DNA from 2 places in the Pseudoduganella sp. jia 9 genome. Region 1 is predicted to be linked to the other one. Evidence: riboswitches for the same ligand, from Rfam matches in the RefSeq annotation. Region 1 holds a riboswitch; the other holds the start of a gene.
What was found. Region 1 has a riboswitch for cobalamin ahead of ACY34H_RS11775 (TonB-dependent receptor). Riboswitches for the same ligand answer to the same signal wherever they lie in the genome.
Positions count from the first base shown of each region.

Region 2: another riboswitch for cobalamin. It lies ahead of ACY34H_RS29810 (TonB-dependent receptor domain-containing protein); the one in region 1 lies ahead of ACY34H_RS11775 (TonB-dependent receptor).

Region 1 covers NZ_JBUPWE010000008.1:116,022-123,201, reverse strand. The annotation lists gene metE (5-methyltetrahydropteroyltriglutamate--homocysteine S-methyltransferase) at 1-567, opposite strand, end outside; gene ACY34H_RS11780 (LysR family transcriptional regulator) at 670-1,566, shown strand; gene ACY34H_RS11775 (TonB-dependent receptor) at 1,580-3,718, opposite strand; cobalamin riboswitch at 3,893-4,115, opposite strand; gene ACY34H_RS11770 (aminotransferase class V-fold PLP-dependent enzyme) at 4,283-5,563, shown strand; gene ACY34H_RS11765 (ABC transporter substrate-binding protein) at 5,808-7,180, shown strand, end outside.
Region 2 covers NZ_JBUPWE010000037.1:402-7,581, reverse strand. The annotation lists gene ACY34H_RS29830 (cobyrinate a,c-diamide synthase) at 1-111, opposite strand, end outside; gene cobO (cob(I)yrinic acid a,c-diamide adenosyltransferase) at 105-725, opposite strand; gene ACY34H_RS29820 (ABC transporter ATP-binding protein) at 722-1,495, opposite strand; gene ACY34H_RS29815 (FecCD family ABC transporter permease) at 1,495-2,517, opposite strand; gene ACY34H_RS29810 (TonB-dependent receptor domain-containing protein) at 2,600-4,438, opposite strand; cobalamin riboswitch at 4,513-4,747, opposite strand; gene ACY34H_RS29805 (histidine phosphatase family protein) at 4,772-5,317, opposite strand; gene ACY34H_RS29800 (adenosylcobinamide-GDP ribazoletransferase) at 5,308-6,072, opposite strand; gene cobT (nicotinate-nucleotide--dimethylbenzimidazole phosphoribosyltransferase) at 6,077-7,153, opposite strand.

The DNA.
Region 1 (7,180 bases):
CGACGGCAGCAGCGCCAGCTTGTCCGACCCATCCTTGGCCTTGCCGATGGACAGATAGGTGACCGGCCCGACGATCACCGGCTTGGCCTTCACGCCCCGCTCCCGGGCTTCGGCCAGCTGTTCCAGCAGGCGCGAGGCATCGAGCGTGAATGTCGTGCCGGCAGTGAATTCCGGCACGATGTAGTGATAATTGGTGTCGAACCACTTGGTCATCTCGCCGGCGGCCACGCCACCGCAGCAGCCCGCATGCTGTTCGGCGGACTGGGCCGAGCGGCCGCGCGCCACGCGGAAGTAATTGTCCAGCTTGTTGCCGTGGAAGCCCTGCACGCGTTGCGGCAGGTTGCCCAGCGTGACGCTCATGTCCAGTACCTGGTCGTAGAACGAGAAGTCACCGACCGGCACCAGGTCCAGCCCGGCCTGCGCGGACCAGTGGCGCCTGCGCAATTCGGCGCCGGTGGCTTCCAGTTCGTCGCGCGACGATTCGCCCTTCCAGTAGGCCTCCTGGGCAAACTTCAGTTCGCGGCTGGCGCCGATGCGGGGAAACCCGAGGTTGTGGACGATGGTCATGCCGTGCTCCTTGGTAAGAAATCAATGACACGATGGTAATGACCACGAGCAATGAAGTAAAATGGTCATTTCTCACACATCAATGAATTTCACTCATAGATCATGCTGGAGCGCATTCATCTCGCCACCTTGCTGGAAGTGGAAAAGCAGGGATCGCTGACGGCCGCCGCCGAAGTCCTGCACGTTACCCAGTCCGCCCTCAGCCACAGCATGAAGAAGCTGGAGCAGCAGCTGGGAACGGATCTCTGGCTGCGCGAAGGCCGCAGCCTGCGGCTGACGCAGGCCGGCCAGTACCTGCACGCCGTCGCGCAGCGCATCGTTCCGCAACTGAACCTGGCGGAGGACCGGCTGCGCCAGTACGCCCAGGGCGAGCGCGGCACCCTGCGCATCGGCATGGAATGCCACCCGTGCTACCAGTGGCTGCTGAAGATCGTCTCGGGCTACCTGGCGGCGTGGCCGCAGGTGGACGTGGACGTGAAACAGAAGTTCCAGTTCGGCGGCATCGGCGCGCTGTTCGGCTTCGAGATCGACCTGCTGGTCACGCCGGACCCGCTGCTGAAGCCGGGCCTGCGCTTCGAGCCGGTGTTCGACTACGAGCAGGTGCTGGTGGTGCACAAGGACCACGCCTGGGCGGCCCAGGAGGAAGTGCGGCCCGAGCAGCTGAACGAGGAAACCCTGATCACCTACCCGGTGCCGATCGAGCGGCTGGACATCTACAGCACCTTCCTGCTGCCGGCCAACGTATCGCCGCGCAAGCACAAGACCATCGAGACGACCGACATCATGCTGCAGATGGTGGCCAGCGGCCGCGGCGTGACGGCGCTGCCGAAGTGGCTGGTGACGGACTATGCGCCGCACCTGCAATTGCGCACGCTGCGCCTGGGGCCGGCGGGCATCCAGAAGCACATCTACCTCGGCGCCCGCGAAGTGGACTACGACACCGATTACCTGCAGTCCTTCATCGCCATGGCGCGCAAGGCGGAGAGCTATTCGACGTGACGGCAGGCGCCGCTCAGAAGCTGGTGCGCGCCGTCAGCTGCACCGTGCGGGGTGCGCCCAGCAGCCAGCGCACGCCGCCGCTGCCGGACAGCGCGTAGTCGCGGTCGGCCAGGTTCCTGACGGCCAGCGCCAGCGACAGCGCATCCGAGCGGCGCCAGGCCAGCGACGCATCCAGCACGGTGTAGGCCGGCAGGTTCGCGGTGTTTGCCGCGTTCGACTGGCGCAGCCCGACATGGCGCGCGCCCAGGCCGGCATCCCAGCGCGGCAGGAAGCGGTAGCGGGTCCACAGGCTGGCGGTGCGTTCCGGCACGCCGGCCGGCGTGTTGCCGTCGCGCGAGACGGGCCGGCCGCCGACGATCTCGTTGAAATCGTCGTAGCGGGCGCGCAGCACCGCGGCGTTGGCGTCGATGGTCCAGCCGCGCAGCGGTTCGGCGGCGAAGGCGATTTCCAGGCCGGTCGAGGACTGCTGGCCGATCTGCTGGGCCAGGCCCGGATTGTCCGGATCGCGCGACAGCAGGTTGCGCTTCTCGATGCGGTAGGCGGCCACCGTCCACTCGCCGTTGAGCGCCGGCACGCCGCCCTTGGCGCCGAATTCCAGCTGGCGGCCGCGCGTCAGGTCGAAACTGACGGAGCCGTTCGGCAGCGCCAGCGCGCCACTCAGCGGGTCCGTGGCGGTGCCGAACTGGCCGTACAGCGACAGCTGCGCGGCCGGCATCCAGACCACGCCGATCCGCCCCGTGACCGGCGCGTAGTCCTTGCCCAGCGCCGCCCTGGTGCGCAGGTCTTCGTGATCGAAATCCATGGCATCGCGGCGCACGCCGGCGACCAGCTTCCAGTCCGCCGCGATGTCCAGCACGTTCTCGGCGAAGAACGCGCGGTTTTCCAGTACGGCGCGGCGGCCCGGAACGGTGGCGACCGGGCTGGTGAAACTGCCCGGCGCGAAATCGTGGGGATCGATCACGCTGACGCCGCCGTACGGCGCGTTGTTGCCGTGGACCAGGCGGGTGCGGTACCACTCGAACCCGATGACGGCGCGGTTGGCGCGGCCGGCGATGCGGCCGTCGATGACGGCGTCGAAACGGTTGCCCGACTGCTCCTGGTCATGCAGGATTTCCAGGTAGTCGCCACGGTTGACGAGCGTGCCGGCGGCATTGAACGTGTACGATTCCGCATTGCGCCAGTGGCGCCTGCTGGTGAGGTAATAACTCTCGTTGCGCAGGCGGACACCCGGCGCGGCCTGGTACTCCAGGCGCAGGCGGCCGATCCGGTCGTTGTAGCGCACCAGCGCATCGCCGACGTTGAAGCTGGTACGGCGCAGGCTCTTGTCCAGCTGCCCGTTGCGCAGCGGCGTGCCGAAGTAGCGCGCGTCGTCGTTGTGCCCGGCGTCCAGCGACACCGTGGCCGTCAGGCCAGGGCCGATGCGCCATGCCAGCGCCGCCGACACGTTCTGGCGCTGGTAGCCGTTGTCGCGCCGGTAGCCGTGGCTCTTCTCCGCATCCACGTAGACGGAATAGGCGACGCTGTCACCGGCGGGGCCGCTGATGCCGATGCCGCCCTGCAGCGTATCGAACGAGCCGATGCCGAGGAAGGCTTCGCGGCGGGTGCGATCGAAACGGGGCTGCTTCGTGACATAGTTGATGGCCGCGCCGATGGCGCCGTCGCCGTACAGCACCGAAGCCGGGCCGCGCAGCACTTCCACCGCTTCGAGCGGCCAGGTCGAGAACGGATAGGTGATCGTGCCGGCGGCGACGACCAGGCGGGTGCCGTCGACCAGCTGCGCCACCGAGTTGTGGCCGCCGAAGCCGCGTGCCGACAGGCTGGTGCCGCCGTTGCCGGGTGCCGGCGCTTCGCTGATGCCGGGCATGCGCACGGCCGCGTCCTGGGCGCGCGTGAGGCTGCGTTCGACGATATCGGCACTGCCCAGCGAACTCACGCTGGCCGGCGTTTCGCGCGCGCTGAGGCCGAGCCGCGAGCCGGTGCCGTTGCGCTCGTCCAGCGACAGGCTGCCGCCCGGCATCCGGCGCGATTCGGTGATTTCCACCGTGGCGAGCGACTGCTCCTGCGCCGCGCTGTCGGCGCCTATGGCGAGTACCAGCGTACCTGCGGCCCAGGCCGCCCTTTGCCAATGGCCCGTCTGCATCCTGTAATGCATGTTCATCCTTGAAGAGGTGTCGGCGTTCCTGCCCCGACCCGGCCATGCACACACATACGCACACGCATGTGAATGCGCATGCGCAAGGATGCGCACGGCGCATGCGCCACGCACTGCACAGCCGGTTCTGGAATAACAGGAACGCCCGACGGAAAGACCACACCCCGGGTCTTTGCACAATCATCGTGACCGGCCGGTCTTCTGGCTCGCCGTCGTCCTCCCCGGTTCCTGCCTTCCCGCGCTGGTAATCCCAGGCAGTGGCGTTGAACCGGTTCGTCAGGCTTACAGCAGCGGGGGCTGCGCCGGAATGGCGGGGATGGATATCCCGCGCGTCACCGGCTTCCCGTTTCACCCCGCCATCGGTCGATGGCGGGACACCGTTCACTCAAGGGCGGGATTCTACAGCCATGCCTGACAGATTGTCACGCGGGCCGCCGGCACCGATAGCGGATCGCGCGCGGATTGTCGCTGCCCCATCGGCGGGATTCCCTGCGGCGCTGCGGATGGGTAGTATCGAAGCGGCCCGCCATCCATCTTTGCCGTACCTACCAACGAGGAGCATGCATGAGTACATTCGTCCAACGGCGCCGCGCCCTGCTGCGCACCGCCGCCAGCATGGCCGCCGGGATCGCGGCCGCGGGAGGCGCCCAGGGCGCCGTCCCGGCCGCCAACGCCGCACCCGTCCGCGACTGGCAGCAACTGGCCGCCAGCTACGACGTGGCCAGCGACTTCGTCAACCTGGAAAACGCCTACTACGGCATCATGGCGCGGCCGGTGGCCGACGATTTCAAGCGCAATATCGACTACCTGAACCGCCATAACTCGCACTTCCTGCGCCGCGAGTTCGACCGCGACGGCATCGAAGCCATTCGTGCCCGACTGGCGGCGCACGCCGGCGTGGCGACCGGGGAAATCGCCATCACGCGCGGCGCCACCGAGTCGCTGCAGAACCTGATCTGCAACTACCGGCTGGTAAAGCCCGGCGAGACCGTCATGTACGGCAATCTCGACTACGACACGATGATCGACGCGATGAACGACCTGGCCCGCCGCAGCGGCGCCGGCGTGGCGACGGTGCAGATCCCCGAGCCGGCGACCCGCCAGAACGTCATCGATGCCTACGAACAGGCCCTGCGCAGGCACCCGCGCACCAGGCTGCTGCTGCTGACGCACATCAGCCACCGCACCGGGCTGGTTCTCCCGGTCGCCGATATCGTGCGCATGGCCAAGGCGCGCGGCGTGGACGTGATCGTGGACGTGGCGCAGTCCTGGGGCCAGCTGGACTACAAAATTCCCGACCTGGGCGCCGATTTCGTCGGCGCCAACCTGCACAAGTGGGTGGGCGCCCCGCTCGGCCTCGGCTTCCTGTACATCCGCGAAGCACGCCTGCCGGACATCGGCATGCAGGCCGGCGCCACGAGCTTCCCCGCGACGGACATCCGCGCCCGCGTCCATGCCGGCACGGTCAACATGGCCGCCATCATGACGATCCCGGCGGCGCTGAAGTTCCATGGCCAGGTACCGCTGGCCGAACGCGCGGCCCGGCTGCGCGGGCTGCGCGACGACTGGGTGCGCCAGGTCATCGACGTGCCGGGCGTGCAGATCCTCACGCCCGAGGAGCCGGGCATGAGCGGTGCCGTCACCTCGTTCCGCCTGCGCGGCCGCACCGGTTTCGACGACAACGTGGCGCTGTCGCGGCGCCTTGCCGACGATTTCGGCATCTTCACCGTGGCGCGTTCCGGGCCGGCGGGCGGCAGCTGCATCCGCGTGACGCCGTCGTATTTCACGCGCGGCAACGACCTGGCACGGCTGGCCACGGCGATCCGCCAGCTGGCACCGGCGTAAGCGCGACTGCGGCGCCGGGCGCGGCACTTTGCGGATTTTTACCCCGGCCGGCGCGTGCCGCCCTTGCCATGCCCGGCCGCATGCCGCACACTCAGCGCTTTTCGCGCCGCCGTCCCGGCGTCATTCGCCGCCAGTAAACATGCATTCCTACCGTATCACGCCCAGCCGTCTGAAGCCCTGCCTCCCCCGCAACGAGAAACCGTACCCGCCGGCACGGCCGGGCCTTCGGCTGGACGCCTGACTCATGATGCGGATCACTGCTCCTTCGCGCCGGCGGCGCGTCCTGCTGGCCGGCGCGGCCGCGTCGCTGCTGCCCTGGCGCAGCGCGCATTCCGACGACAGCAGCGTGCCCCACAGCCATGTGTTCACCACGGCCGCCGCCGACGTGCTGACCGTCGTCGGCCCGTGGGAAATGACGGGTCTCGATCCGTCGCGGGCCGGCTACATGTTCGCCCGGATGGAAGTGGTGGAGACCCTGCTCGACGTCGACGACCGCGGGCGCCTGCAGCCGGCGCTGGCGGTGGCATGGCAGGTTTCCGCCGACGGGCTGGAATGGCGCTTCCCGCTGCGCGGCAACCGGCGCTACCACGACGGCACGCCGGTCACGCCGGCCAGCGTGCTGGCCTGCCTGCGGCGCGCCCATCAACGGCCCGGCATGCTGCGCCTGGCCGGCATCCGCGCCATGGCCGCCGAACGCGGCGTCATCGTGATCCGCCTGCACCGTCCCTTTGCGCCGCTGCCCTGGCTGCTCACGCACTCGACGCTGCAGATCCTCGCGCCGGCCTCGTTCGACGCGCGGGGAAACGTGGTGCGCATCGTCGGCAGCGGTCCGTTCCGCATCGCCTCGATCTCGATGCCGCAGCAGTTCGACGTCGAGCGCTTCGACGGCTATGGCGGACTGGCCCTGCCCGGGCGCGTGCGGCGCGCCCGCTATATCAGCGTGGCGCGCGCCGAGACCCGCACGCTGCTGGTGCAGAGCGGCCAGGCCGACCTGGCCTTCTCGCTCGACCCGCCCAGCATCCGCGCGCTGCAGCGCAGCCCGAAGGCGGTACTGCTGTCGGCCATGCTGCCGCGCACCACCTTCCTCAAGCTCAATGCCGGCCATCCGTTGCTGGCCGACGTGCGGGTGCGCCGCGCCATCGCACTGTGCGTGGAACGCCAGGGCATCGCCCGCGCGCTGCTGCGCGATGCGGACCTGGGCGCCACGCAGCTGTTCCCGCCATCGATGACGCAGTGGCACGACAGCGCCCTGCCGCCATTGCGCACCGATCCGGCCGAAGCACGTCGCCTGCTGGCGCAGGCCGGCTGGCAGCCCGGCGCCGACGGCATCCGCCGCCGCGCCGGCCAGCGCCTCGAACTGAAGCTGACCACCTTCGTCGACCGCCCCGAACTGCCGCTGATCGCCGCCGCGCTGCAGGAAGAGATGCGCCAGATCGGCATCGCCGTGCGCGTCGTGATCGGCAACTCCAGCGACATTCCCGCCGGCCACCGCAGCGGCATGCTGGAAATGGGGCTGGTGGCGCGCAACTTCGGCAACGTGCCCGACCCGGTGGCCACGCTGCTGCAGGACTTCGGCCCGGACGGCGGCGACTGGGGCGCGATGGGCTGGCGCAACGG
Region 2 (7,180 bases), on a different contig from region 1:
CACGCGGCGGCCGGCGCGCACCAGCTTGCGCGCCAGGGCCGCCGTGACGGTGGTCTTGCCCTGGCCGGAAGCGACGGCGACGATCAGTACCGCGCGGGCGCCCGTCACCATTCCGTTCCCGCCTGCGCCGCGATGCCGGCCTTGAACGCGTGCTTGACCACGTTCATTTCAGTGACGGTGTCGGCAATCTCGATCAGCTCGGGCGGTGCGCCGCGGCCGGTGATGACGACGTGCTGCATGGCCGGGCGCTCCAGCAGGTCGGCAATGACGGTGTCCACGTCGAGGTAGCGGTACTTGAGTGCGATGTTCAGTTCATCGAGCACCACCATGCCGATCGCCGGGTCGGCCAGGAAGCGCTTCGCCTGTTCCCAGGCCTCGGCGGCCTTGGCGATGTCGCGTTCGCGGTTTTGCGTTTCCCACGTATAGCCTTCGCCCATCGCATGGAAGCTCACCTCTTCCGGGAAGCGGCGCAGGAACTGTTCTTCGCCGGTGGCCATCGCGCCCTTGATGAACTGCACGATGCCGACCTTCATGCCGTGGCCCAGCGCGCGGATCGCCATGCCGAAACCGCTCGAGCTCTTGCCCTTGCCGTTACCGGTGTTGACGATGATGATGCCGATCTGCTTGTCGGCGGCGGCGATCTTCGCGTCGATGATCGCCTTCTTGCGTTCCATCCGCGCGCGGTGGCGCTCGTTCAATGCCGCGGTGTCGTCGGGAGTGGTCATGCGGTAGCCTCTTTGGGAATGAAGATCGTGCGGGCGCCGTGGCGCACCGTTTCGATCGGATGGTGCAGGTAATCGGAAAGGATGTCGGCCTGCATCACGTCGTCGCGCGGGCCGGCCAGCCAGCGGCCGTCGCCCATCAGCAGCAGCGCGTGCGTGGAAATGCTGTGCGCCAGGTTCAGGTCGTGGCCGATCATCACGATAGTCTTGCGCTGTTCGCGGCACAGCTTCGCCAGCAGGCCCATCACGCTGACCTGGTGGGCCAGGTCGAGCGCATTGGCCGGCTCGTCGAGCAGCAGCAGCGGCGTATCCTGGGCCAGCAGCGCGGCAATGGCCACGCGCTGGCGCTCGCCGCCGGACAGCGTGCGCACGTCGCGCGATGCCAGGTCGTCGACTTCCATCGCGGCCAGCATGCGCAGGGCGATCGCATGGTCGTCGCTGTCTTCCCAATATCGCTTGCCGTGGTACGGGTGGCGTGCCGACAGCACCGTTTCCAGCACTGAATAAGCGAATGCATCGCTGCGGGACTGGGCCAGGAAGGCACGCTCGCGTGCCAGCGTTTCGAGCGGCCAGTCGCCCAGCGCGCGGCCGTGCAGCAGCACGCGGCCGCCATCGGGCTCGCGCAGTCCGGCAAGCGTGCGCAGCAGCGTGCTCTTGCCGGCGCCGTTGCGGCCGATCACGCTCCAGCATTCGCCATCGGCGACTTGCCAGTCGAGCCGGTCGGCCAGCACGCGGGCGCCGATCGCCAGGCGGAGTTGTTCTGTTGCGAGCATCATTTGCGCAGCCGGTGCAGTTGGTACAGGAAGACGGGTGTGCCGATCAGCGCCGTGACCACGCCGACGGGAAGTTGCTGCGGCGCGATCACGGTGCGTGCCAGCGTATCGGCGAGCACCAGGTAGGCGCCGCCGGCCAGCGTGGCGGCCGGGATCAGCACGCGGTGGTCCGGCCCGAACGCGAAGCGGCAGGCATGCGGCACGATCAGGCCGACGAAGCCGATGCTGCCCGCGGTGGTGACCGCGCTGGCCGTCAGCAGGCCGGAACAGAAGAACAGGCCCTTGCGCAGCGGGCCGACGCGGATGCCCAGCGTGCTGGCCGCTTCGGCATGCAGGGCCAGCACGTTCATCGAGCGAGCGGTGCGCAGCGCGAAGGCCAGGCCTGCGGCCAGCACGAGCCAGGGCAGCCAGCGCACCGGCGCGCCGGACAGGTCGCCGATCATCCAGAACACCATGCTGCGCAGCCGGCTTTCGGGCGCGATCGACAGCATCAGCATGATCAGCGCCGCGCAGCCGGCGGAGAGGATCGTGCCGGTCAGCAGCAGCAGGGCGGTACCGCCTTCCGCGGCGCTGCCGCCGCGCATGTCGCGCCGCGCCAGCAGGTACAGCAGCATGGAGATGAGCACCGCGCCGATGAAGGCGGCCAGGTCGACCATCCAGGCGGCGCACATCAGCATCAACGCCAGCAGGGCGCCGACGGCCGAGCCGGCGGAGATGCCCAGCACGTAGGGATCGGCGAGGGGATTGCGGAGCAGGGTCTGCATCATGACGCCGGCCAGTGCCAGCGTGGCGCCGGTCACGAAAGCGGTCAGCGCGCGGCTGGCGCGCAGGTCGAGCAAGGTGGCGGCCAGCGTCTCGGCGCGGCCATTGATCAGTTCCTGCAGCGCGCCGGGCAGGTCGGCGAGCGGGATGGCGACGGAGCCCGTGACGCCCGCGAACAGCAGGCTGGCGATCGATGCCAGCAGCAGTCCGGCGGTGACGATGCCGGTGCGGTAACGCAGGTGGGCGGAAAGTGGATGCATGTTCTGCCTGTGGATGAAGCGCCGGGCGCATCGACGCGCCCGGCAGCTTAGCACTACTGAGGTTTCAACTACTCAGCTTCGATTACTTGAAGCCGTAACGGAGGGCGGCGAACACGTTCGAACCGCCGGTCTGGTAATAGCGGGCCAGTTCGTAGTCCTTGTCGCCCACGTTGTTCCAGCGTGCCAGCGCCGACCAGTCCTGGTTGAAGTGGTAGGTTGCGTACAGGTTCACCACGCCGTAGCCGGACAGGCGGTTGCGGTTGGCGGCATCGTCGAAACGATCCGACGACACCTGCAGCTCCACGCCGCCACGCACGGCCCCCATGTCGTATTCGGCCACGAAGTTGGCGTGACGCTTGGCGCGGCGCTGCAGGCGCTTGCCGGTGGTCTCGTCCTTCGGGTCCTGGAAGTCGGCATTGGCGATCAGCAGCAGATTGCCCATCTGGCGCTCGGCCGACAGCGACAGGCCTTTCAGCACCGCCTTGTTGACGTTGTAGGCGCAGCCGAACTGGTAGCCGGGGTCCGGGCACGGCGTGGTGTTCAGCAGCAGGTCGTCCAGCTTGTTGCGGTAATACACGGCGCCCAGTTGCGTGGTGCCGTCGTCGTAGCGCAGGCCGGCTTCGGCATTGCGGCCTTCTTCCGGACGGTTGTTCTCGTTGCCGTAGCCCGGGTAGAACAGCTCGTTGTACGACGGTGCGCGGAAGCTGGTGGCGAAGCTGGCTTCGGCGCGCAGCGCGCTGGTGAAGCGGTAGCCATAGCCGACCGAACCGGTGGTTTTCGAGCCGTATTCCGAGTTGTCGTCATGGCGCACGCCCACGTTAGCCAGGTGCGCGCCGCGTTTCAGGCTGTAGCTGGCGGCCAGCGAGTTGGTATGGCGGGCACGGTTCAGCTCCGCCGTCGAGCCATCGGCTTCTTCCTTGCGGTGTTCATACAGCACTTGCAGGTTGTCGCTGCCGATGCGGAAATCGTTCTGCACGGTGAAGGTGCTGGTCGTGGTATCGATCTGGCTGGAGCCGAACGGGCCGGTGCCATAGAACGAGCCGGACTTGTCACGCGACTGCGAAGCCTGCACCAGCATCGTCCAGAAGGGCAGGAACTGGTTGCGCGCATAGACGCCCACGTTGCTGACCTTCTGCGTGCTGTAGGCATCGAAGCTGGCGCTGTCGTAGTCCGCTTCTGTATCGGTGTACAGGAACATGGCGCCCAGTTCGTGGCCGGGTGCCAGCTTGTAGGCTACCTGGCCCGACGCGGCCTTGCGGTCGTAGCCGTCGTCGTCCGGGTCGAAGCTGGAGCTGGGGCGGCGGGTCGAAGAGAAACCGTCCGAACGCTCCTTCGAGACGGAGAATGCGTAGCTCAGCTGGTCCGTGCCGCCGGAGACCGCGGCATTGGCCGCGAAGGTCTTGTCGCTGCCGCCACCGACCGACGCGGCGATGGACGGCGCGCCTTCGCCTTTTTTTGTGAACAGCTGGATCACGCCGCCGATCGCATCGGCGCCGTACAGCGTGGACATCGGGCCGTAGACGATCTCGATGCGTTCGATGGCCGACAGCGGAATGCCGTTCCAGCTGGCCGAGCCGGTCGATGCCGAGGCGATGCGGATGCCATCGACCAGCACCACGCTCTGGTTGCCGTTGGCGCCGCGGATGAACACGTTCGACGCCGCGCCGGGGCCGCCGTTGCGGGTGACTTCGATGCCGCGCTGGCGCTGCAGCAGTTCGGTGATGGAGCCGGCGCCGGAGTTGGCGATCTGCTCGGCATTGATTGTGACGGTATCGCTGATCACTTCGCTGGCCAGCGTGGGCGTGCGAGTGGCGGTGACGATGACGGAGTCGATGGCGGCGTCATCGGCGAATGCGCCGGGCGCTGCAAAGGCGAGCGCGAACGACGCGATGGCCGCTTGCGAGGCTACTGGAGAGGTCATGGACAATCTTTGTAAAATGAGCAACCGGCCAACGTCCCCGCAGGCCGGATTGAACAGAGGCGCTCTCCGAAGGAGCGGCTCCACCTGGTTTGGCCGGTATCCGGGCTGGCGGGCATCACCGTCCGACCTTCCCATGCGAATCGCACAGTGGTTGTCGCGGACGGCTGCCGCGCTGCGATTCGCTAGCGCGGCTGCCTGCTTACCGTTGCGGGGGCAGCATACGTTGGCCGATCAGGAGATCAGGCTGCGCATTTCCCGTTTAACTGCGCTCGAGGACTCGGGCGCGGGCACCAAAACGGCGCAATTATAGAGTATTGGCGTATCGGCGCGGTATCAGGGAAATTCCAGGCGCAGCACTTCGCCGTAGCCGATGCGGTGCGCCCGGGACGCCGCAGCCAGTGCCGCCTGCTCCGGCGTTGTGCCATCGGCGAGCGCAGAGAGCAGGCGCATGGTGCCGGCGTGGCAAATCACGACGGCGCTGCCGCTCCCATGCCGGCGGATCGTGGCCAGTGCGAGGGCAACCCGGCGCGCCACGTCGAGTACCGATTCGCCGCCGCCGGGGCGGTAATGCGCCAGGTCGGCCGCCCAGCCATCGACTTCCGCGCGCGGGATATCGTTCCAGCTGCGCCGCTCCCACTGGCCGAAATCCATTTCGGCCAGGTCGGCGTCGAAGGCCACGTTGGCCGACAGCCGGCGCGCCAGGTCGGCGCAACGGCGCAGCGGGCTGGAAAATACCGGGGCAATGCCCGGCAGCCCGCCAGAACGCAATGCCTCGCATACGTTTTCCAGCTCATCCGGATCGGCCGGCAGGTCGCTGCGGCCATAGCAGATGCCATCCGCGCCGATTGGGCGCGGATGGCGCACCAGAATCAGTTCCATCGCGCCAGCACGCACACATAGAATGCCGCTTCCGTCAGTTGCTGGACCGCGCCCAGGCAATCGCCGGTAAAGCCGCCGAGACGCCTGTCCAGCTTGCGGGCAAACCATCGCGTGACGAGCACCATCGCCGCGGCGCCGAGCGCGATGCCGCGCCAGTCCAGCCAGCCCGATGCCGTGGCCGCCAGCACGGCGGGAACGCAGCATGCGGTGGCGATCGCGAACTCGGCGGAGGTCATCTGCTGTGCCAGCGGCTTGGCCTTGCCTTCGGCGCGCGCATAGTCCATCCGCCAGATCAGGCTTGCCGCCATCAGCCGCGACAGCGGATGCGCGACGCACAGGGCTGCGACGGTGGCAAGAATGGGCAGGTGCGCCAGCGCGGCGCACTTCACAGCCAGCAGCAGGATGATGCCGATCGCACCATAGGCGCCGATGCGCGAATCCTTCATGATCTCCAGCGCTCGCTCGCGCGTCATGCCGCCGCCGAGGCCATCGCAGGTGTCGGCAAAGCCATCCTCGTGAAATGCGCCGGTCAGATAGATGCCGGCTGCGGTGGACAGCAGCACGGCAACCGCTGGCGGCAGCACTTGCGCTGCGCTCCAGTAAACCGCCGCGGCAATGGCGCCGACGACAAGGCCGACGAGCGGAAAGTAGCGCGACGCGTGGTGCAGCCAGTGCGGCTCGAAGCCTACCCAGCGCGGGATCGGCAGGCGCGTGAAGAACTGCAGCGCAATGAAGAACAGCCGCACCTGCAGCATCGCGTCAGGCCTTGCCGCTGACCTGGGCCGATGCGAACGTGGCCATGCGGTTCAGGAAGTTGACGGCGGCGTGGAGCAGCGGCAGTGCCAGCGCGCTGCCGGTGCCTTCGCCCAGGCGCAGGTCCAGCTGCAGCAGCGGCTTGCCGCCCAGCGCTTCGAGCAACTGGCGGTGGCCGTTTTCGTTCGAGCAGTGCGAGTACACGCAATAGTCGAGGATCGCCGGCTGCAGTCGCGCCGCGACGAGCAGTGCGCTGGTGACGATGAAGCCATCGACCAGCAGCACCATGCGGCGCTCGGCGGCGCGCAGCATGGCGCCGGCCATCATGGCGATTTCGAAACCGCCGAATGTGGCCAGCACGTCCAGCGGCGCCGTTGCCGTGGCGTGCAGCGCCGCGGCGGCCTCGATCACGCGTCCCTTGTGCAGCACCCCGTCCGGTCCCAGGCCGGTACCGGCACCCACGCAGGCGGCTGCCGGGATGCCCGTCAGCTTGTGCATGAGCGCTGCGGCGGCGGTGGTATTCCCGATGCCCATCTCGCCGAAGCCGATCACGTTGCCCGGCAGCGTGTCGACGAGCGCGGCGCCGTGCGCGAGCGCCTGCGCGCATTGTTCGGCCGACATGGCTGGTTCCACCGCGAAGTTGCGCGTGCCGTGGGCGATCTTGCGCCCGGTGAGACCATCGCGCGGGCCGAAATCATGGGCCACGCCGGCGTCGATGACCTGTAGCGCGCAACCGTTCTGAGCGGCGAATACATTGATGGCGGCGCCGCCGGCCAGGAAGTTCTCGACCATCTGCCATGTCACATCCTGCGGGAAGGCGGAGATGCCCTCGGCCACCACGCCATGGTCGCCGGCAAATACAAGAATGGCTGGCGCCGCGATCGCCGGTGACGTGGTGCGCTGGATCAGCCCGACCTGGCGCGCCAGGGTTTCCAGCATGCCTAGGCTGCCCGGCGGCTTGGTTTTGTTGTCGATGGCGTGGGTGAGGCGGGCGGCCAGGTCGGCGTCGGCAGTGGGCGCGATCGTCGGGCTACTGAAGGGAGCGATGGTGGGCATGTCGGCGGCAGGGAGGAAAGCGCGCATTATAAAGGGCTGATGTTCGCATGAAAC